Regions from separate parts of the Heyndrickxia sp. MSNUG genome, predicted to be linked through region 2. Evidence: riboswitches for the same ligand, from Rfam matches in the RefSeq annotation. Region 2 holds a riboswitch; each other region holds the start of a gene.
What was found. Region 2 has a riboswitch for cyclic di-GMP ahead of AABM38_RS04360 (anti-repressor SinI family protein). Riboswitches for the same ligand answer to the same signal wherever they lie in the genome.
Positions count from the first base shown of each region.

Region 1 (5,916 bases), 1.3 Mb from region 2:
GCAATTACTAGATTGATTAGGAATGAGAATACAAGAATTAGGGCTGTTTCTTTTCCTAAAACTTGTTGTACTGCTGCAACGAGAGCATTATCTTCGGCTACAATACCCTTTAGTCCAAATGCTTCGGTAAACATCGTACTGAAAGGTATTAAAGCGTTTACAATAATTCCGGCACCTTGCTGAAGAATTAAGAAACCAAAGATTGTTTTTAAGGTACCTTTAATGACATCGGAGGTAGACTTTTTCAGAGCTATTAATCCTAAAGCGGCAATAAGGGCGAGGATAATGGCAGGGTTACTTAAAATAGATACAATGAAATCCAGCATCTATTTCACCCCTTTAGCAATTTTTTCAATAACGGGCATGACCTTTTGCTCTATTTCTTCCTTATCTAATAGATTATTAATGGAGACTACTTCAACAGATTCACTGCTTAACTCAGATGCAATTTCACTGGAGGTGACCATAAAGTCACAGGCTTTACCCTTGGCTGAACCCAAATCTACAGCTTCACCATCAACATCATACCCATGTTTCTTGGCGATTGCCTGAACCTCCATCAACAGCATTAGTGATGTTCCAAAGCCCATTCCGCATACAGTCACAATTCTCATTTTCCCCACTCCTTAGTTTAAAATTGATAAAATTTCTTCTTCATTATTGGATGTTAATATCACTTCCAGTTTCTCTTTGTTCCCTAATACAGCTGCAATTGTTTGCAGCATGCCTATATGGCTGGTGGCGTCAGTGCCGCAAATAGCGCAAACTAATTGAACAGGATCATTTGTTGGGTGGCCGAATGCTACCGGGTTCTTCAGGCGCACCAGGGAAAAGCCTTGTTCAAGGACGCCATGCTCCGGTCTGGCGTGAGGGATCGCAATGGAAGGAGCTAAAACAATATAAGGACCTACATCCTCGAAGCCTTTTACCATTGCATCGATATAGCGCTCCTCCACTTTGTTTTCATCAGCCAATAGTTTACCTGCTGCACGAATGGCTTCTTCAGCGGTTGCTGCCTCAACGTCTAATTGGATGAGGTTTTTGTTTATGGTCAGCATCAGGACTCTCCTTCCGTGTTAAATGTCTTTAATTTGTTTCTGCCAACTAAATCAATATCATATTCATAACGATCAGATCTGTTAGCCATTTCAACCATCTCGAATGGGGTTCCATCAGGTAAATAGGAAACCCGGGTGATATGAAGGATAGCTGAATCCGGAGAGATTCCTAATTCCAATGCTTCTAAATCGGTGGACAGTCTAGCCTTGATTCTTTCATGTGCTTGTTCGAGATGGATACCGTAATCTTCCTCAAGTACTTCATAAAGAGATTCCTTCATCAGACCATTTTCCATGAAACCAGGTGTGAATTTTGAGCGGAAGTAGTTAATCAGGATTGAAATAGGTTCTCCGTCTGCACAACGCAAACGCTTCAGGCAAATAACCTTTTCTCCTTTGGCCAGCTGCAACTCTGCAGCTATTTTCTTCGATGGCTCAATTTCATAAATCATCATATTTTTAGTTTCAGTATGTTTCCCTTTTACACGCATTTCCTCAGTCCAACTAGTGATATTACCAGCTTTTTGGACGATGTTTTTCGACTGTACGAAGGTTCCCCTTCCTTGAGTCTTCGTGACTACACCTTCATTGACAAGTTCCTCAATTGTTTTTCTGACGGTAATACGACTGACACCAAATAGTTTCTCAATTTCTGACTCAATCGGAAGAGCGTCGCCTTCCTTTAAGTTTTCCTCAATATACTCCATAAGAGCATCCTTTAATTGCTTATAAAGAGGCATCTTTAGGTTTTTATCTAACCGCAAAATGATTATCACCTTCTTTTTAAAGATTATGATGTATTATATGATAATTAGTTAATTAAATATTAACATTATAATGAATTGTGTCAATTATTTTTTTTATTCAGACAAAGATTATAACCTTTTAGAAGAACATGGGGACGGTTCTCTTGTTCCTTTTAGGAACGCGGGAACCGTCCCTGTGTTCTACTCGTGTTCCTTTTTTGGTGGAAGCGCGGGGATGTACCCTGAGAGAAAATGGCCCGGTTCTTATAGTAGACATTCAGAAGTTTTACGGAAAAAAGGACGATGAGTGGGTTATTACCTGCTCATCGTGTTTTTTTCCTTTATTTATACAACACGGGAAATTATATTCCATTTTACTGAATAATAATTCCTTTTAAATTCTATGTATTTTAAATTTCTACGAGATTTAGTAGGTACTTTACACACGGTGCCAAAGACCTATATACTTGATATGTAAATAATTCCAAATCAAATACTATGAAAAAGGCAAACTTCTCGAAAGGGGAGGACGCAAAGCCGTGAGTCTAAGGCATGCTGAGGTGTGCTATGATCGTCAGGTTTCCATAGTTTAGAGAACCTCTTACTATGGCTTTTTGTCATAGTTTTTTTATTATCCGGGAGGGGTTAATGGCATGAGCTTTCTTAAGACGTTTGGTAAATATGCGGGCAAAACCGCTGGGATGGTAGTTGGAGGACCAATCCAGGTTATTGGGGAGTTAACTGGATCAGATGTGATCGAGGACATCGGAAAAGGAGTCAGAAAAGCCTCGGAGTTCGCTGGAACTACAGTTGGACAAGCTGCTGATGGAGCTGTTGGGACGGTTGCGGGAATCATCAATGACAATCCCGCGCAGCGTGATCAGGGCTTGAATGATATCGGAAGTGCTGTCGGAAGGACTGCGAAGGGAGTCTACCAAACTGCTAAACACACGGTCCATAATGGCGGTGAAGTCATTGGCGGTTTTATCGATGGAGATCATGACCGTGTTAAAAAAGGAGCCATATCCATCGCTAAAACGGTTGCCATAGGAGCATTGGCTGTAGGAGTTGTTGATATTATAGATGGAGTCGATATTGCTGATGCGGAGGAGACAGGTTCCGATTTATCAGGTGAAGATATACCATTCGAGACCAAAACGATTGAACTACCTAATGGAGAAACCGTTACTGATTCCTTCCCAGTTTTCGATAGTGAATATGAAGTGGAAATAGAGGAAGACATGTATCTGAGAAGCGATTATATCCATTTTACATATGCAAACTATGAGTTATATGAGGATATTCAAGGAGATCCAGAATTAGCTGAAGAGCTAGGCTTGAACGAAGCTGACATTGAATCTTTGTCCAATGGAGATAATCCAGAAGGATACACTTGGCATCACAATGGAAGAGCCAGGAGTCCTGCAATTAGTTGACCGGGAAACACATGCAAGCGTGGGACATACCGGAGGCCGTGAACTTTGGGGTGGCGGGAGTGAGTATAGATAAGTTAGAAAAAGCAAAATTGAGCCAAAAGGGGCAGTGTGATGGGTTTCTTTAGGAATGTTTTCGAAGTAGGTAAAATCTTCACAGATTCAGGAAAAGAATTAGGGCAGATTCTAAGTGATGGAAGAAAAGAGTTTACCGAATTGATGACGGACGGCTTTAAAGAAATGGTGATTAAAGGCAACAGCGATTATAAAACATCTTATGAAAAAAATAGTGAGGCAGGAGAGATCCTGTATAAGGCACAAAGGAAGTATGATGGGTTGTTTGATGATGTTCACACAGAAATACTTTGTGTTGAAACGTTGATTGACGATCATTACGTCTATAAAAAGAAATTGTATGAAGAGATTAAAAGTCAATACGGAGCAACGGTGGAGAAATATATAACAGACTATCATTTAAGAAGGAAGGATTTTTATTCCTCACATACTGAGGATAGCAATCCCTTCATGCCTGCAGCCGCTGCGGTGATCGGTACATTGGGTGTAGGACTTGTCGGCGGGGTTATTGGCATGGATTTAATCCAGCAAAGAACACGTGTGAAACAGGCAGATTCCTATTTGCAGGAAGCGAAAAAAATAAAGGCAAAGCTGGAATTAGAGTGTGGAAGACTAAGAGTATTGAAAACGAACTTGACCTTTGTTGAACAAAGCATCTACGAAGAACGTTCGCTGATTGAACGCTTGTATCGTCCTCTTAAAGAAAAAATGAAGCATACGGAAGAATTATTAGCTTCAGATTTTACCGATGAATCGGACGTCCAGGATGCAGAGCAAGCGATCGAAATCATCAGGATGCTGGAAAAAACTCTTACGACACAGTTTCTTCAGGACGAGGCTGTCATTACTACTCAATATCAGGAACTGACTAAACAGTTAGAGCAATTAGTCCGACAATTATAGTGGAAACTTCAAATAAAAAGGGGAAGTCATAATGAGTGTAAAGAATGTTTTTAGCCCATTGGATATCGCATCAGTTGTAACAGAAACGATTAATTCGGCGACAAGTTACTTGAAGGCAAAAGAAGTGGAAGAAACCGAAAGGCAACGCCTGATTTCATGCCTCAATGCCATCACCCTTAAGATTGAGCTGGAAAGAGACAAGTTTGAAAAGTTCATGGAAAAAAGTTTCGCAGAACGTGAACGATTGTATAGCTCTGCAGATAAGGTACTTGAAAAGGGACTGCAGGAAAATAATATGCAGCTTGTGACGCTTGCATCTAATTTAATGATGAATGTCTATAACAAAAACCCGCTAGATGGACTGGATAACAAAATGCAGGATGTAAAACTTGAGGGCCTTCAGCCTATAAAGAGTTATATTGACTAATAGGAGTGAAAATCATGTCCTCAAAAGAAGAATGGGAACAAGCTGAACAAATCATCAAAGAAACATTAAAACAAGCAGCAGAAGAACTGAACGCAACAATAAAACAGGAAGAAGCAGAACGAGCAGCCATCCTGGCCAAAGAACAACAAATATACACCATCCTGCAAGCCGACAAAGACAAGTTCAATCAAGAAATGCAAAACAAACAACAAAACAACCAGCTGCAATTATTAAACGGGCAACTAGAAGAAGCCATTAAAAATGACGATCAAGAAGCTATTCAAAAGTTAATGTTGGAAATGAACAGTATTTAGTGGAACATGGGGACGGTTCTTGCGTTCCAAATAGCGCAGACACCGGGAAGGTTCTAGTGTCACGTTCGGGAGTCGAAATAAAAGACGAGAAGTTTTGCGGGAATTCGTCATTAAGCTTTTTTTTCTTAAGGCTTATTACATTTAGTTATTAAATAACTCTGGTGGAATTGGCAAACTTGAAGAGAGAAAAAGATCCGAAACAGACGGTTCTAATGTCCCATTCTGTACTCGAAATAAAGTGAACTAGAAACTGAGCTCTTTTCAATTTTTTTCAATACATATGTGACTGCTAAACTAAAGTAGAATAGGAGGATACCAAAAAAATATTGAATATTACTATGTTATTTTGTCAAGCAGAAGAACCGTCTCCGAGTTTCGCGTCCTTTCGAAATAATTAAGATGAGGTGAGAAGATTTATATGTCTAGTCTGAGCAGCCCTGCAAAAACTATGGATTTTACTATTGCATCAGCAATATCACATCAAACATTTACAGCGGGTAGCAAATTACATCAAATGGTTAAGAAGAATCTTAGTTCATTAAATTCTAACTTAACACATCTTGATATTAATAGTTATCTTAATGATGCATATAAACTTGCAAACAGGACGTACTTTAGGTTAAGGGCTACGAGTTATGATAGAAGTAGATATCTAGAGATACATAATAACTTAGTTTTTCTATTAAGTGATTACTTTGGGTTGCTTAATGAAATTATGGCTACTGGAGAAGTTCATCCCTATATAAATATACTAAATCAGCATCCCCTAGTTGTGGAAAATGGAGTACTCTTTACAAACAAAAGATTGGTTAGCAGAATTTTACCAGAAAAAAAAGGGAAAATATCAGGGGGATATGGAGAAGGTTTAGTAAGGTTATTGTTGGCTCAGATTGATAATGTACAAGAACATGGAATCTTAAAAGTTGGGACATCTAATAGGGCACCGTCTCCTGACTTTAT
Region 1 covers NZ_CP150978.1:4,471,984-4,477,899, reverse strand. Annotated here, with positions in the region: gene AABM38_RS22445 (PTS ascorbate transporter subunit IIC) at 1-326, opposite strand, end outside; gene AABM38_RS22440 (PTS sugar transporter subunit IIB) at 327-614, opposite strand; gene AABM38_RS22435 (PTS sugar transporter subunit IIA) at 627-1,058, opposite strand; gene AABM38_RS22430 (GntR family transcriptional regulator) at 1,058-1,822, opposite strand; cyclic di-GMP riboswitch class I at 2,301-2,391, shown strand; gene AABM38_RS22425 (HNH endonuclease) at 2,458-3,240, shown strand; gene AABM38_RS22420 (HNH endonuclease) at 3,173-3,313, shown strand; gene AABM38_RS22415 (hypothetical protein) at 3,352-4,215, shown strand; gene AABM38_RS22410 (hypothetical protein) at 4,247-4,642, shown strand; gene AABM38_RS22405 (hypothetical protein) at 4,657-4,956, shown strand; gene AABM38_RS22400 (hypothetical protein) at 5,375-5,916, shown strand, end outside.
Region 1: linked by a shared signal. The riboswitch ahead of AABM38_RS22425 (HNH endonuclease) and the one ahead of AABM38_RS04360 (anti-repressor SinI family protein) in region 2 are both predicted to bind cyclic di-GMP.

Region 2 (5,916 bases):
GAAGCCGTTCTTTTTATAAAATATCATATTATATCGATTTCGTATCCATACGCCGGGCGAAATCAACGAACCGGAATTTGTCGGGACGGTGCCTGGATTCTGTATACTGGAATTGTGTAGCGTCATCGAAGTAAATATAATTCTTTACTACAACGATGGCATGATAACCTTCCATATCCAGTTGCCTACGGTCTTCCTCGGTTGGTTCCTCAACAGTGAATTCCTTTTTGGCAAAGCTGATCTTTTTTTCAAGCTTCTTCTCGATATATTCAAAAATGGAATTTTGACAGTTTTCCTTTGTTAGTCCAGGCACAAATCTCTCCACAAGAAAGTCCTTATCAAGGATGATCCTCTCGCCATCGATAAGCCTTACTCTTGTTACCTTCCACACTTTCTCATCATCATCGACATGCAGTTCTTTGGCAATTTCCCGTCCAGCCAGCTCCAATGTAAAATCCTCAACATTTGTTTCAGCCTTGCCTCCCAGATTCCCGGCAAGTTCTTTAAAGCTGACAAGCCCGGAAATCGGGAACTGATGTCTTTTTAAATCCAGAACCAGAGAGCCCTTTCCGCGAATCTTCTGGATGAATCCATTCTGCGCAAGCAAATTTAATGCTTTGCGAATTGTCTCCCTCGAAGTTTTATAGCTGTCAGCGAATTCATTTTCTGATGGCAGGATGGTTTTCGGCTGATAATGGCCATCTTGAATCAGTCTCGAGATCTCTTCATATATCAATAAATACTTTTTCTGCATCTTATTCCCCCATGCCTATACTGATTGCTATCATTTTACCTTTTTTTCTGTGTTTTGAGAACAAATGCGGTGCTAAAGGCTCTAATTAGATGGTTCTGTTAAGGTTCTTTGTGACTACTTGGGCTGAAAGTGTGATTGAAGATTGGGAAAAGCCTGAATCTGGAATAATGCTCACAAGAAGGAGTTCTCCCTGGACCTTATAATAAATTGGACATTCATTATCACGATCCTCAGACTTAAAATTATCTTGTATAATGTCGATATAAAAATAAACAATGGATATTCCACTAATTTTCCCAAGTTGTTCGCAGCAAAAACTTCAATAATCTACACTATGGGAAAACTAAATTGGTTATAATTGTTCTGTAAGCTGTTCTTAATATGGAACTATTTTAAATGATTTGTTATTATATAACTATAAATTGATAAGGTGTGGATAACTTTGATCGGTGAACGAGTAAAACGACTTCGACAGGAAAAGAAAATGTCGCTATCAGAACTGGCAGAACAGGCTGGCGTTGCGAAATCATATTTAAGCTCATTGGAGCGCAATCTTCAAACAAACCCGTCCATTCAATTCTTAGAGAAAATTGCTGCTGTCCTCCATATACCTGTTGACTATTTAATCCACGAACAGCCAGACAAAGAGAATATGGATTCTGATTGGGTGAAGCTTGTTAAAGAAGCGATGGATTCTGGAATTTCCAAAGACCAGTTCCGAGAGTTTTTAGAATTTAATAAATGGAAACTTCATAATAAATAAGTTTAAATGGATAGCCTGTAAAAGCTGTCCATTTTTTTTCATTCTTTTAACGGTGTAAAAGGTACCCACCTTTTCCGCAAGCAGCTAGCAAATATGCCGGGAGTGACCGAGTAGTAAAAGGGAGGGCTACTCACTATTTAAGGTTAACATTGCAGAAAAAATAAAAAGCACCTCCAAAAAGAGCTGCTTGATCAATTTTTTATTTTTATATGTAGGTTTTAAAGCTCAGTGCAAGGAGATTGACCATTGAAGTTCTTTAAAAACTCGCGGATTTCCTCTTTCTTCAAGCCCATTTCCAGTGCTTCCATGATTAACTGCATCCATTCTGTATCCAGTTCTTCGAAAATTGCCTTCTCACTAATCAATTTCTTCCCCCCAAAATACTATTTGTATTCCAGGCAGTCCGGCCATCATAGTACCTCGCACCTTAGATCCGTGACTTTGCGTCCCAGTTTTTCAACAAGTTTGCCTTTTTCTGTGCCTTTTATCATATCCTTAACTCCCAATATCATTGTATATGGTTCTTTTTATTTATAATGTAGGTATTTGTCGGTTACTTTTTATCGATTATTTCGTTTTTTTTCCACAGAATTACAAAAACACGTGTTGTTTTAGTTAGTTTTCAGAAATTTCAAGCTTTTTTAGAGGCTTTTTTGTCATATTTTATCCCTAATTGTTGAACAGTTTTTTTGTTCTTACCCCCAAAAATTATTGGCGGACTCATTAATAGTCGTTTCTTTTTTATATGGAGCGTTATTCCACCGGTTTAAAATGGTCACTTTTTCAAGAGAAACTGCTTGAAAAAAGGGATATCTAGTTAAATCGTGACCACAAACAGGGCAAAGCCATTCCCCTGCCTCACTGCTGCTATACGATGGACGCTTGCACCGATCACAGTTTTTCCTGTACATACCCTTCAAAACCTCCTGGGTCAGTCAAATCGACGAATTTGTTCTTAATAAAGTATAGTTCAATAGAATCATTTATGAAAAAGTCTGAAAAATGCCGAATAACCCCAAAAAATCAATCAAATCGTTCGTTTTAAAGAATTATCTCTGTTTTCCATACATTTACGTATTTTTAAAAGAACTAGATTGTTCGTTATAATGAATTGATGAATTGATTTAAGGAGAATAACAATATGATGGTTGGCGAGAAAATTAAAATTTTGCGGACAAGAAAAAAGTACTCGATCACTGAGCTATCTGAAAAAGCAAATGTGTCGAAATCCTATCTTAGTTATATTGAAAGAGGCATCCAGAAGAATCCCTCCATGCAAGTTCTCACTCGTCTAGCCAAAACCCTGGATACTACAGTTGAATATTTAACGGGGCAAGAGAAACAGGTTAACAAGAGTGGTATTCCAATTGATCAGGAATGGCTCTTGCTTGTGGATGAAGCGATAAAAAACGGGATCAGCAAAGAGGATTTTTCCTTTTATTTAGACTTTGTGAAATTCAAGAAACATATGAATAACGACAAATGATAACTTTACTTTTGGTTACTCAGTCACCCCCCATCCATCTTTTTGTTACTAATAAAATACAACTGCGCCTATCGATTTAGACCAATTTTTATTATTTAATGTACTAACATCATTCTGCCTCAAATTCATCGCAGTTGATTTCCATCATAAAAAACCCATTTAAAAAACAGCGACATAAGAAAAGCGCAAGCGCCTTGGTCAGCCCCGACAAGCGCTGGAGGTCCTGCCAATGAAGTCGTTCTTTGACTTCACTGGCAGGACCCAAGCGACTTGAGGGGCTAGGCGCTGGAGCTGGACATTTCTCGAAGTGGATTTTATACTTTCTTATTCATCAAAAAAAGAACCAGCTGATGGCTGATTCTTTTTTTAATCTATTTTGCAAGGCTGACAGCGATCAGCGCCCCCACCCTGGCATTATTTTTAACTAGGGCAATATTCGCTGCAAGACTCTTTCCTTCTGTTAATTCTTTTACTTTTCCCAGCAGGAACGGAGTAACTTGTTTGCCGCCGATTTGATTTTCCTTCGCTTCTGCCAGTGCCTTTTCTATGACACGATTAATGAGGCTTTCCTCAAGAGCATATTCTTCGGGAATCGGGTTCGCCACCACGACGCCCCCATTCAGCCCCATCTCCCATTTTGTCCGGATCATATCTGCAACTTCATTGGTCGTATCCAGGCGAAAATTCACATTGAATGGACTCGTCATCGAATAAAATGCAGGCAATGTGTCCGTTCCAAATCCCACGACTGGAACTCCGTATGTTTCCAGATATTCAAGTGTCAAACCAATGTCCAGAATTGATTTCGCTCCGGCACAGACAACGGCTACATTCGTGTTTGCCAGTTCCTGAAGATCAGCGGAAATATCCATCGTCACTTCTGCCTCGCGATGCACTCCGCCAATTCCTCCTGTGACAAATACTTCAATTTCGGCAAGCTCCGCGCAGATCATCGTCGCCGCAACTGTGGTCGCTCCATTTTTCTTGCAGGATAATAAGTATGGAATGTCACGCCTGCTCGCTTTTTCAACATCCTTGCTCTGTCCCAAATATTCCAGCTCTTCATTCGACAGGCCAATCTTTATTTTTCCATTAAGGATGGCAATTGTTGCTGGAACTGCTCCATTTTCCCGGATGATTGCCTCGACTTCTCTCGCAGTGTGGATATTCTGTGGATAAGGCATCCCATGGGAGATAATGGTAGACTCGAGCGCAACAATCGGCTTGCCCTTTTCCTTAGCTTCGAGTACTTCATGTGAAAATTCAAGCCACTTCTCTAGCATTCTATATCCCTCTTATTTAAAGTTTTGTTTGTACGTATCGAGCAATTGCTTGTTATTTAATATGGGGTTCACTGTTTCAATTGTCTGCAGTGTTAGTATCGAGCAGGCCATGCCAACCTTGCATGCATCCTCTGTCTGGATCCCATTTAGGTGGGCATAAATAATTCCTGCTACCAGGGAATCCCCGGCTCCGGTCACATCAATGACGGGTATGTTCGGTGGAATAAGCACACCCGCTTCACCTCTTGATGTAAAATAAACGAGCCCCTTGTCTCCCCTGCTAATGACAACCTTCTCGACACCCTTATGTATAATCATCTCAGCTGCTTTAAAGAAGTCGCCTTCATTTTCAATGCCGACTCCAGCAATGGCTTCTGCTTCCTCCTTGTTGGCGATCAGCCAGGTCACACCGGATAGATCCTCTGGCAGTTTTTTCGCTTTTGGCGAAGAAACGGGTGTTATGCAGAGCGGTATGTTTTCTTTCCGGCACCGCAAAATGATTGCCTTGAGGACATCTGCGGAAAAATTGGTATCAAGGATAATGAAATCAGAGGAAGCAAAATAGCCCCATTTACTCTCAATGAATTCTGTAGTGATAGAATCATAGATTGTCATTTCTGCCAGTGCAACGGCCATTTCCCCTTCATGATCCAGCACTGCCGTGTAGGCTCCAGTAGAATGCCCCTGAAGCGATTGCGATGGACTGACATCAGCAAATGCCTTCGTGTATTCCATGAGCCAGTGACCTTCAAAATCATCGCCTACGACGGTCAGCACACTGACATCGCTTCCGAGCCTTCCAAGATTTTCACCGATATTCCTTGCAACGCCGCCGCATGATTTAGAACTCTCTGCAGGATTTGAGGTGCCAAGTTCGAGCTGGTTTTTCGACCAGATTTTCCTGTCGATATTCGCACCGCCTACGCACAATACCTGACGTTTCTCAGGAAGGATATAGGCCCGCCCAAGTATTTTCCCTTGTTTAATAAAGGAAGAAATATAGCCTGCAGCCTCTGCACGTGATAAGCCTGCTTTCACAGCTAAATCGCTTTGGGAGATAAAAGGATCTTCTTTAATCAGTTTTAAAATCAGCGCCTCTTTTTCATTCATGATGCGCACCTCGCTATTTCCAAATACTAGCCAATATATAAATCTTAAACCTTTGTCAGAATATACACAACTTTATAAATGTATATTTTCTCATGGATTGTTCCTTTTCGAACGGCTCCTTGCCCTCCGCAGTCTTAAAGGTACAAGAGCCGATTCATTTGCATGTCCCAAGGCAAAAACAAGACAAAAAACCATGGCAATTTGACCGCCGGCTTGTAAGACTTCATGGCTGCTCTCCCTCAAAAACGGTCCATTTTACAACTAGCAAATAATTGTGAGAGAAACTTGAAATTATTGTGGGGAAATGTTGAAGTTATCCAGTGTGTTGCCTGTAAAAATGAGAAGAGTACAGAGGAAAATAACTATATTTTATAATTTTCTGAATTTTTACATTCAATTATGTCTATTTTGTGACAAAAAGAATATAATGTAAATACTATGCAACACTTATCAATTCATTAGGAGGACATGGACATGACGATTGTTCATATTTTAAACTTCTCCATTCCAATCGCGATGA
Region 2 covers NZ_CP150978.1:875,005-880,920, reverse strand. Annotated here, with positions in the region: gene treR (trehalose operon repressor) at 29-754, opposite strand; gene AABM38_RS04365 (helix-turn-helix domain-containing protein) at 1,197-1,517, shown strand; gene AABM38_RS04360 (anti-repressor SinI family protein) at 1,736-1,882, opposite strand; cyclic di-GMP riboswitch class I at 1,912-1,997, opposite strand; gene AABM38_RS04355 (helix-turn-helix domain-containing protein) at 2,659-3,003, shown strand; gene AABM38_RS04350 (pseudouridine-5'-phosphate glycosidase) at 3,375-4,286, opposite strand; gene AABM38_RS04345 (carbohydrate kinase) at 4,299-5,396, opposite strand.

Region 3 (5,916 bases), 1.8 Mb from region 2:
CCTTATTTACGCTGACATGGCAAGGTGAAGCTCCTTCTGAATACTGAGTGTTAATTAGGGAAAGCTCCCCGGAATCCAGGATTTTATAGCCCGCAACACCTCCTGAATTTCCTTCCTTTGCAACAGAATAAAGATATTGATTATCCTTACTGATATTTAGATAGGTGGGATTCTCTAAAGCGGCAACAGCTTTCACATCGGTAATTTTTCCATTTACCGCATCAAGGTTAAAAGAATAGATCCCTTTGCTGTCTCCTTTTGTATAGGTGCCAATATAGCCTGTGAATTTTTCGTGAGTTGTCATTCGCAAAGCCTCCAATATCATTTTGCTTTATTTTCGTTTAATTTAAGTTCATCTATAGTCTAGCAAAAATCCAGACACGAACAAAATGTTCTGGACAAACTTGGTTGATAAGACAGGGCTGGCAAAACCAAAAAATTGAAAAACAAACAATCTTCGAGGCCTGACGTTTAATTTTTCAATATAACGGTATAGTTAAAGATAGGCGGCAGTTTGGGATGTGTAAATCTAGACATTAAACTGTATAAGAGATATGCTCTTTAATAATAACTTTTTCAGTGATCAAGGAGGTTTATTATGAGTTTGCAGAAACAGATTATTGAAGCACTGAATGTCCGTCCCGAAATCAATCCGCAAGAGGAAATCCAGAAGCGGATTGGCTTCCTGAAGGAATATTTACAAGCTTCGAAAGCAAAAGGATTTGTGCTTGGAATCAGTGGTGGCCAGGATTCGACGCTTGTAGGAAGGCTGGCTCAATTAGCGGCTGAAGAGCTGCGTTCTGAAGGGGTCGACGCAAAATTCGTTGCTGTCCGCCTCCCGTACAAGGTTCAGAAAGATGAAGAGGATGCGCAGTGTGCACTGGATTTCATTAAACCTGATAAGACGGTCACCTTCAATATCCAGCCTGCTGTTGATACATTCAATATACAATTTGAAGAAGCGATTGGCGATTCTCTTACAGATTTTAATAAAGGGAATGTTAAGGCCCGGATGAGGATGATTACACAGTATGCGATTGCCGGCCAGGAAGGTTTGCTGGTCATCGGCACAGACCATGCAGCTGAAGCAGTAACCGGATTTTTCACAAAGTATGGCGATGGCGGAGCCGACTTGCTGCCGCTCACTGGGCTGAACAAGAGACAGGGAAGGGAGCTTCTCAAGGCATTGAATGCTGAGGAAAGATTGTACTTGAAAGAACCGACGGCTGACCTGCTTGATAACAAGCCGCTTCAGGCTGACGAGACAGAGCTCGGAGTGAGCTATGAGGCAATTGACGATTATCTGGAAGGAAAGCAGATTGCAGAAGGTGATGCTGCGAAAATTGAGTCCAGATATAGGGTTTCAGAACATAAGAGACAGGTACCTGCGTCGATGTTCGACTCCTGGTGGAAAAAATAAAGAAAAGCCTGGCCGATCGGCCAGGCTTATTCATTGCCATTATTCAAGTTCTGTCATGGCAAAACTTCTTGGATCTTCTTTTTCAGTGACCTTGTCAATTTTGTCTGTAAACATTTGAAAAACTCGCTTTTTCTCTTCAAGTTCCTTGATGTATTCCTTCAAGTTATTGAATTTTTGTTCAAATGGCTGGTGGTACAATTCACGGATCTTTCTGTTCAGATCCGGATTAACGGTCGATTGGACAACCTGCTTAGTGATGTTGTATTTATATGTATAAACTTTTAACTCGTTTTTTATCTCTTCATATTCCGCATCAATTTCATTCAAAATTTCTTCTATTTCCGCTTTCCATTCATCTAGCGACATTTTAACATGCTGTTCCATAAGGATCCTCCTGCCATTTCGCCTATATTCAAGCTTCGTCCTTTTATTTTATCAATCTAGTTTTACATAGGTATTGCGGCTTTATTACATTGTGAAAACAAAAGGCTTTTTCTCTAAATTGATAGTTCCTATTAATATAAAGAATAAACAATTTGATATAGGAACAAAGATTCATTTTTGTTAGAAAATGGCGAATTTTGTTGAATTGATGGTTCGTAAGTTTTATATTTTAATTAGAACAGAAAAAGGCAAACTTATCGAAAGATAGGGACGCAAAGCCACGAGTCTAAGGCATTTTGCTATGATCGTCGGGTTGCCAAAAAGGATCGGATGCATGACCAGATGGGTCAAAGGTGTTGTTTTGACTTTTCCGAAGAACCGCCATCTTTTTGGAGGATTTTTTATTTGTACCTGTATTGCATGATATTTGGTTTACTCAATCCTTGAAAAAACCTTATAAAATGCGAAAAGTAGCGAAAATGACGTTTGCAACGCGTTAGAGAGGTTAAATAATACTTAAGTAACTTGACAGGATAAATAAAAGATACTCCTTTTGGCAGATTTGTTCAATTTCAGCATCGGGTTTTTGTCAGCAGGAAAAAGATTAAAAGAAAGGTGGAGGAATAATTGACTGTTTTGTTTGGGACTGTAGAGTATTTTGAACGTGAAATTGAGTTTCATTTAGCAGAGGTGGAAAAGAGAGAACGACTGCAGGAAGAAATCAGTCAAATCCAGGTAAAACTGGAGGAAGAACTGCTTAACGATTTCATCTGTGATGAGAAGCTTCGAATGGAATGCCTGCAGAATCTATCAAATGCCTGCAGCAAATTAACTGAAGATTATGTTGTATAAAATCTATTAAACTATAAAAGCCTGTGGCCGCAGCCACAGGCTTTTATCTATTAATCAACTACATTTTCGATAATGGTTGCCACACCCATTCCTCCGCCAATGCAGAGAGTCGCCAATCCGTATTTTTGTTCTCTCTTTTTCAATTCATGAATCAAAGTGACGAGAATTCTCGCACCGCTCGCCCCAATTGGATGGCCAAGTGCGATTGCTCCTCCGTTGACATTGACGTTGTCTTCGCTCATGCCAAGCTCTTTCATTACGGAGAGTGCCTGTGCTGCAAAAGCTTCGTTTGCTTCAACCAGATCAATGTCAGTCAATTCCATTTCCGCTTTTTTAAGTGCTTTTTTAACAGCATCGACTGGACCAATACCCATGATGGAAGGGTCAACACCAGCAGAAGCATTTGCCTTGATTGTTACAAGCGGCGTAACACCTAGTTCTTTTGCTTTTTTGCCGCTCATGACAACGACAGCGGCTGCACCGTCATTGATTCCAGAAGCATTGGCTGCTGTTACCGAACCGTCTTTTTTAAATGCAGGCTTTAACTTTCCTACCTTCTCAAGTGTGCTGCCGAATTTAGGATGCTCATCTTGGTCGATGATGATTGGGTCGCCTTTACGCTGTTTTACCGCGACAGGAACGATCTCATCCTTGAAGCGGCCAGAAGTGATGGCTGCTTCAGCCTTGTTTTGGCTTTTTACTGCAAAAGAATCCTGCTCATTACGGGAGATTTCATATTTATCTGCAAGGTTCTCAGCGGTGACACCCATATGATAGTCATTGAATGCACAAACGAGTCCATCTCCAAGCAATGTATCAACTAGTTTCTGGTCTCCCATCTTAAAGCCTTCGCGTGCACCTTTAAGAACGAATGGAGCCTGACTCATGTTTTCCATGCCGCCTGCAACGACGATATCTGCATCTCCGGCTGCAATTGCCTGATACGCAAGATGGACTGCTTTCAATCCGGAGCCGCACAACTTGTTGATTGTCATGGACGGGCAGGTTTCTGGAAGTCCAGCTCTTATGGCAGCCTGGCGTGCAGGGTTTTGGCCGAGACCAGCCTGCAGTACGTTCCCCATGATGACTTCATCAACCGCATCAGCACTGACATTTGCTTTTTCTAAAGCTGCTTTGATCGCTGTTGCTCCTAAATCTACTGCAGAAACACCAAAGAATGCGCCGCCAAAGGCACCGGTCGCTGTTCTGACAGCACTTGCGATTACAATTGTATTTTCCATTTTTCATGCCCCTTTCGAAGTAAGTATTCTAAAGGGGGGACTGAATCCCCCTATATTTATAATCATAATGATTCAGGTAAAAAATGTCACTTTCCAGCACAACTGGAGGTCACGGTATTATACAAGTCCAGTAAGTTTGTAGATTGCAATAATGAAGAATACTGCAAGCGTTTTAATAACAGTGATCATGAAAATATCTTTATAGGATTGTTTATGTGTTAAACCTGTAACAGCAAGCAATGTGATAACAGCTCCGTTATGCGGAAGCGTATCCATACCGCCTGATGCCATGGAGATGACACGGTGCATAACCTCTGGCGGAATGTTGAATTGAGTGATCGCTTTCATATAGGTGTCTGCCATCGCACTTAAGGCAATACCCATTCCGCCGGAAGCGGAACCTGTAACCCCCGCAAGAGTAGTTGTTGTCACTGCTCCATTGATTAACGGATCTGAGAAAGTGGTTGAAATTCCTTTACTCACAACTGAGAATCCAGGAAGGGAAGAAATGACTCCGCCAAATCCATACTCGGCACCTGTGTTCATAGAAGCAAGCAATGCTCCTCCGATAGCGGTATTAACCCCAACCTTGAAGCCTCCTGTAACACCTTTCCAGTTATACAAAAGGGTAGCGATAATCCCTAGGATCAGTGCTAATTCAACAGACCAGATTCCAACGACTGCTGGAATTTGGATGGTTCCGTAAGCATCAAGCCCAATTTTCGAGAAGTCAAAGCCATTAGGATACCACTTAGGAAGATTCACTGTGAAAAACTTGTTTGCTACTCCAACCAGGATTAATGGAACGAAAGCCAGTACTGATTTTAGAGTGCTTGCGTGTGCGGTCATATCAATTTTTGCTACGCCTTCTTCTAATGCATCTGCTTCGGCAGCTGCTGCTGATTCAGCGTTATCAAATCCGTAAAAACCTTCGCCGCGTTTAGCCGCTCTTTTTCTAAGTGTTTCAAGGTACATCATACCAAGGCTGAAAACGAGAATCGCACCTATGATACCCAGTGTTGGTGCTGCATAGATATCTGTTCCAAAAAAGCCAGTTGGAATAACGTTCTGGATTTGCGGTGTACCTGGAAGTGCATCCATAGTGAAGGTGAAGGCACCAAGCGCAATTGTTCCAGGAATGAGTCTTTTTGGAATGTTTGCTTCCCTGAATAAGTTTTTGGCAAAAGGATAAATGGCGAATACTACTACGAACAGGCTTACGCCGCTGTATGTTAAAATTGCGCCCATCAAAACAATAGCAAGAATTGCCCGTGTACCGCCAACTAGTTTAATGATTGATTTAGCGATCGATTCTGCAATTCCGGACATTTCAACAACTTTACCGAATATAGCACCAAGCAAGAATACAGGAAAATAGCTTTTGATAAAACCGACCATTTTTTCCATGAAGATATTGCTGAAGAACGGAAGTACATGGCTCGGATCTGTCAGCATTACTGCAAGAAGCGCTGCTATTGGTGCAAACAGAATGACGGAAAATCCTTTGTAAGCTGTGAACATCAATAATCCAAGAGCGAGGAGAATAATAAATAGCTCCATATGGGAATCCCCTTTCTAATACTCAAGATGTTGTCTATGAATTGTTTGTTAAAAGATAAGAAAGTATAAATTTCACTTCGAGAAATGTCCAGCTCCAGCGCCTAGCCCCTCGAGTCGCATGTCTAGTTTCGCCTCCTAGAAACTCCGAAACTTCAACTCCGCCGGCAGAAGCAAAAAGCGCTTCTTTGTCGGAGTCTCCAGTTTTTGCGTTTCTGGGCAGTCGGCTACACATTTCGGTTTCGGTCCTCCCAATGAAGTCAAAGAACGACTTCACCGGTCGGCCCTTCGACGGACACGATGTTCTAGTGCTGACGTTGCCACAGGACGTGGCGGGTTTAGTCGGCCAGCGCTTGTCGGACTTGCACAGGATGTGCTGACGGCGACGTTGCCACAGGACGTGGCGTAGTTAGTCGCCGTTCATTTTACAAGGCGCTTGCGCTTTTCTTATTATACTGCTGT
Region 3 covers NZ_CP150978.1:3,941,934-3,947,849, reverse strand. Annotated here, with positions in the region: gene AABM38_RS19825 (lactonase family protein) at 1-310, opposite strand, end outside; gene nadE (ammonia-dependent NAD(+) synthetase) at 599-1,420, shown strand; gene AABM38_RS19815 (hypothetical protein) at 1,460-1,804, opposite strand; cyclic di-GMP riboswitch class I at 2,042-2,125, shown strand; gene AABM38_RS19810 (hypothetical protein) at 2,432-2,656, shown strand; gene AABM38_RS19805 (acetyl-CoA C-acetyltransferase) at 2,707-3,897, opposite strand; gene AABM38_RS19800 (GntP family permease) at 4,015-5,457, opposite strand; gene AABM38_RS19795 (acyl CoA:acetate/3-ketoacid CoA transferase) at 5,905-5,916, opposite strand, start outside.
Region 3: linked by a shared signal. The riboswitch ahead of AABM38_RS19810 (hypothetical protein) and the one ahead of AABM38_RS04360 (anti-repressor SinI family protein) in region 2 are both predicted to bind cyclic di-GMP.

Region 4 (5,916 bases), 1.8 Mb from region 2:
CGATATGGAGAATCGCTTTGTAAGGATCAACCATATGTATACTGAAATTTTTGGCTATACAGAGGAAGACCTTATAGGAAAAACCTTTTACGAGTTTTCGAATCCGGATTTTGTTGGGGATCTTATAAATGATGTCAAGAATGGCAAAACATATGCCAACATGATCACTCAACGGTATCATAAAGACGGATCAATGCTGGATATAGCAGTCTCTTATTCTCCTTTCCGAAACAGGAAAGGGGAAATTATCGCGATCATTGCCATCTATCGTGATATTACCAGTATTGTGAGGATGGAAAATGAATTGCACAGAACCCGTGAGCTCTACGAATTAATCACTGAAAATACAAGTGATATGATTAAGGTATTCACAAAGGATAAAAAAATCGTTTATGCCTCTCCGTCACATGAAAAAGTCATTGGACTTCCACCTGAAAAGATTGTTGGGAGAAATTTAGAGGAATTTTTATGTTCGGAAGAAGAGGCTATGCTTGATGAAAAAATCGATGAGATTCTGGAAACGGGTGAACCGCAGCTGCTTAGGAAAAAATTCAGGACAGTTGATAAGAATTCCATTGTTTATACAGAATATAATATTTCTCCGATTTATAATGAAAAAAAGGAAGTTGATTCCTTTGTTAGTGTCGGCCGGAATATTACCGATCGTGTGAAAAATGATGCAGCCATTCGAAATTTGGACCGTTTGTCGATTACTGGCCAACTAGCTGCAGGAGTAGCACATGAAATCCGCAACCCGCTGACCGCCTTAAAAGGCTTTTCCAAGTTATTGCAAACGAGCACTGATAAACAAAAACAGTCAGATTACTTGATGATCATCATGAACGAATTGGATAGAATCGATATGATTGTAAATGAATTTATGTCGCTGGCAAAGCCTCAGGCTGTTCAATTTGTAAAAGGTGAATTATGTGCGATAGTGGACAGCACGATTAATGTCATCCATCCACAGGCAATCATGCATAACGTGCAGATCAAAACAAATTATCCACAAACCAAGGTTGAACTGCTGTGCAACCCGCATCAGCTGAAGCAAGTGTTTTTAAATTTCCTGAAAAACGCAATTGAATCGATGCCTAACGGCGGAATTATCCACATTGACATCAACTTAAACGAGGCAGGAAAAGTTGAGGTCCATATTTCAGATGAAGGTCCTGGAATAGCAGCTGAATTACTGCGCCATCTTGGTACGCCGTTTTATACCACCAAAGATAAAGGAATCGGTCTGGGGCTAACCATCAGCAATAAAATCATCCAGGAACACAACGGATCGATGAAGATTGAGAGTTCGGTAGGAAAAGGAACAACCATAAAGGTCGAATTGGATTACATAGTGAATGCTTTAAAAAAATAATAAAATGCGGCTTCCATAGTAATGGGAAGCCGCATTTTTTATTGTTAACTTATTTTTCTTTATCTTCATTAAACCAAAGCGGGTCATTGTTATCGACTTCGCCATTATAGTTAATCATGATTTCTTCGCCGGCACGGATGTCACGGTATGCAAAAAAATCAAAAGTATGATTGTCAAAATTGATTTCATACGTAGCATTTGGTTCATAGGAATGATTGAACAGCATCCCATACCCAAGCAGGATGCACGAGTGATGTATGCCGTACTCGAATGCATAGTCAGCCAAAGCAGTTTTCTCAATGTGTACATGGTCGGCATTGGGATAGGAAAGAACCGGTGCTTCATGGATCAGTTCGCCTTTCGCTATGTCACGAGTGGCGAATACCCCTCTATTGAATTCTCCATCACTTATTGTTGAAGTCTTAATTTCGATCATAATTTCACCTGCTTGTCCTCTTGTTAGTTGGATTTTATCCTCTTAAGCATGACTGTTCTCATTCAGAAATGCAAATATTTTTCTTTTCCAGCAAATTTTCATCAGAAAATAATTTTTCAAACCTTTATTATCATAATTTTATCCTATAAGCCAATAAAAATTCATGAAAAACCAATCTATTTACCTATTAAATTGACCGAGACCTATGTCAATATATAGAGCTTTTCTCAGTCGTTTTACCCGAGAAAGATTCCGGAAAAAGGAGGAAGAAAATAAAGTGGTTATGTTGAACTACTTGTCGGAGCAATAGTTTCATTTTCCTGAGTCAATAATCTTATTTTATTTTTCAGAAAAATCAGGCATTATGATGGGTTTTGTAGAATTTTGTTTCAAATTATGATGTGGATAAGAGATCAGTCGGACATGCACTGAATCTCGATAAAGGCAAACCTGGTGAAAGCCAGCGACGCAAAGCTACAGGGGCTACTGCACTAAAGTGCTAAGCCAGCCAGCTACCGAAAGATCAGGGTGAATTACATGACATTTGTTCATCTAACCCCCCTTTCGGCAAAGGCGGGGTTATTTTTGTACAGTTGGAGGTGAAAAATGAATGAGACTGCTGAATCTATCGAACGGCAAAGAACTGGCAGCACATGTAAAAGTAGCAGATACCTTTCTTAGCAGATTCAAAGGGTTGATGCTGACGAAATGCTTGCCAGAAGGACACAGTCTCTACATACGGCCCTGCCCGTCCATCCATACCTTTTTTATGAACTATTCCATCGATGTTCTTTACATCAACGAGAACAATGAAATTGTAGGTGCAGACGAACAGCTAGAACCTGCGAAAATTGGAAAGCGCTACAAAGGTGCGTATTCCGTATTCGAGCTCCCAGAAGGCACAATCCGGAATACAGGAACGGAAGTCGGTCATTTGATCAAACTACTAAATGAAAAGGGGAAATAAACAATGAAAGCAAAAATGAAAGCATTATTCACTGAAGAGCAAGGACAGGGTATGACTGAGTATGGTTTGGTGTTGGGAATTATTGCGGTTGCGGTTGTTGGGGCGTTAGCATTGTTGCGAGAGCAAATCATGGAAATGTTCACAAGTGTTACAGATGCAGTAACTAATAGAGAGAACGTACCTGCAGAATAGAGAACAACTTATTATTATCTATTGAACTTATTAATATTCTTCTTGTCAGCGTTGAAAAATTATAACTTGCCAGTCAGAGGTACAGGCAGAAAGAGCCTCGCGTTGAAAAACGTGGGGCTTTTTTTAAAACTCGTCGATGAAACGAGGTAAATAGTATGTGGAATGATTATTTGTTAATGATCTTACTGGTGATATGTGTGATTACCGATGTAAAAGAACGAAAAATTTATAATAAAGTCTTGCTGCCTTTCTTGCTCCTTGCGCTGATTATCCATCTTGCTACTGGCGGATTCAGTGGCCTGGGATTCACGGTAGCCGGAACAATTGTAGGTTTTGCCGTTTTACTCATCCCTTATTTTATGGGAGGAATGGGAGCAGGGGATGTGAAGCTGCTGGCTGTGATTGGCGCACTTAAAGGCACTGTCTTTGTCTTGACGGCTGCAGTCTATATGGCATTGGCAGGGGGCATCCTCGCGTTGATTGTTCTGTTTTTCCGCAAGGGAGCATGGGGCAGGATCAGACACATTGGAATGTTTTTCGGTGGATTGCGGAGCGGCATGAGGATTCCTCTTTTAGTGGACAAAGAAGGTTTAACTGCTACCTATCCTTATGGTGTAGCCATCGCCATCGGTACAATTGCTGCTGTTGCCTTCCAATCAGGAGGAGGATTGCTATGAGGAAGGATGAGCGAGGACAGTCTTTAGTTGAGACCGCTCTCATCCTGCCGGTGCTATTGCTGATACTGGTTGGCATTCTTGATTTTGGCCGAATGATGTATTCCTTCACCCATCTTCATATGGCGGCCCAGGAGACGGTACGGGTTGGAAGCCTTGGGGAGAGTGATACAAAGATCATCGCGTTTGCGAAAGATTATGTTCAGTTAAAAGAAATTGATCAATTGAAAATTAATATTTCACCTGGAGAAGCTGAACGGGATTCGGGTGAATATTTAACGGTAAAGCTTGAGTATCCTTTTCACTTTTTTACTCCGTTTGTATCCAGCCTGTTTCCATCAGCTTTGTCAATCAAGGCGGAGTCCACAATCCGGGTTGAGTAGGGGGATCAGATGATAAGAAAAATTTTTGCAGAGGAATCAGGAAACTCACTCCTTCTGGCAGCCATGTCACTTCTAGTCCTTCTCAGTATCGCTGGTCTGGCGATTGATGGCGGAATGCTTTATATGACCAAAGCAGAGCTGCAAAAGACAGCCAATGCTGCAGTCCTTTCAGGTGCACAGGAGCTGACGAACAATGAGCCAAAGGTTGATGAGGTGACAAGGAGTATAGTGGCTGCACATAACAATGGATCAACAATAGACAATATTTCAGTTGTAATGGAGAAAAAGGTGGCAATCGACCTGTCAAAAACAGTTTCTTTAGCTTTTTCGAAATTGTTTGGAATGGAAACGGTCAATGTTCACGCACATTCCGCTGCGGAACTGAGAACAATGGGAAGGGCAGAAGGAGCAGCTCCTCTTGGAATTGATGATAGTATCCCTCTTGAGTTCTATAAGGAATACCAGCTAAAAGTAGATAGCGGTGGTGTTGAGTACGGTAATTTTGGCGTCCTTGCTTTAGGCAGCACCGGGGCTAGATCTTATGAGGAAAACCTCCGGAACGGTTATCAAGAGGAATTGGCAGTAAATGATATCATCGCCACCCAGACGGGGAATATCGCAGGGAAAACAAGGGAGGTCATTAAGGAAAAAATAAATTCTTGCCCAGAACTTCCGAGAGATATCCATGACAGAGATTGCTCGAGGATTATCCTTATTCCTGTCTATACTCCATACAGCCATGATGTCAATCAGGTAAAAGAAGTGAAGATTACCGGCTTTGCTTATTTTTACATAACAGACCCAATGGATAGTAAGGATACATCCATCAAAGGTATGTTCATAGAAAGACCAGGTACAGGATTTGAAACAAAAACAGGCGTTTTCAAAGGCGCATACAGCATTCGAATAACGGAGTAGGTGATCAAAAATGCGATCAAAGCTTGTTTTGGTCCTCGCATTGGTAATGGGGATCGTAACAACATTTCTTTTCTTTCAATATATGAGTCAAGTAAAGGCAGAAAAGACAATGAACAGTAACCTTGTAGAAATCGTTGTCGCCAAGGAAAGAATCGAAAAGAACGAGCGAATAACGGCTAAAAAACTGGCGCTGGCAGCTGTTCCTCAAAAAGCGCTGCATCCCAATTCTCTTAAAAGCATCAAGAATGCAGAAGGCAAGCTGGCAAATGCAACGATCGAGCAGGGTGAGCCAGTTCTTTCCCACAGACTTGGGACAGAAACTTCTGAAGCCACCTATGTATCGCGTAAGGTCAGGGACGGATATCGGGCTGTTTCAGTAGGAGTTAATTTAAATCAATCCGCCTCAAACCTCATTGAACCAGAAGATGAAGTGGATATTATGTTTTCAAAAAAAATTGACGGACCACAACCAAAGGTAGAATCACAAATTATTCTCCAAAAAGCCAGAGTCCTCGCTGTGGGAAGAAAAATGGTTTTACCTGAGGATTCACAGGAGCCATATACAGAATATACAACTGTTACTGTAGAGTTAAAACCAGAGGATGCTCTAAAACTAGTAAATTCTGCTGAACAGGGAAATATTCATTTTATGCTGAATAAACGGCCAGTAATAAAAGAACAGAATGTAACTGTCGAAAGCGATAAAGATTGAGGTTAACGGAGGGTGATCAATCATGGAAGACGCAACTGAACTGCAAACACATGAAATGAAGCCGGCAAAGAACAAACGCGGCGAACTTATTGCCGTTTGCAGCGCAAAAGGCGGGATTGGTCGCACGACTTTGACGGTCAATCTGGCTGGAGCTTTAGTAAAGAAGAATATCTCCGTCGCCATTTTGGACGGGGATTTCCAATTTGGAGACGTGGGGCTGGCAATGGACCTGAAGTCAGCCTTCACGATCAAGGAAGTCATC
Region 4 covers NZ_CP150978.1:3,895,727-3,901,642, reverse strand. Annotated here, with positions in the region: gene AABM38_RS19605 (PAS domain-containing sensor histidine kinase) at 1-1,372, shown strand, start outside; gene AABM38_RS19600 (SET domain-containing protein) at 1,422-1,808, opposite strand; cyclic di-GMP riboswitch class I at 2,242-2,328, shown strand; gene AABM38_RS19595 (DUF192 domain-containing protein) at 2,419-2,775, shown strand; gene AABM38_RS19590 (Flp family type IVb pilin) at 2,779-2,967, shown strand; gene AABM38_RS19585 (A24 family peptidase) at 3,123-3,644, shown strand; gene AABM38_RS19580 (TadE/TadG family type IV pilus assembly protein) at 3,641-4,024, shown strand; gene AABM38_RS19575 (pilus assembly protein TadG-related protein) at 4,034-4,942, shown strand; gene cpaB (Flp pilus assembly protein CpaB) at 4,953-5,654, shown strand; gene AABM38_RS19565 (AAA family ATPase) at 5,677-5,916, shown strand, end outside.
Region 4: linked by a shared signal. The riboswitch ahead of AABM38_RS19595 (DUF192 domain-containing protein) and the one ahead of AABM38_RS04360 (anti-repressor SinI family protein) in region 2 are both predicted to bind cyclic di-GMP.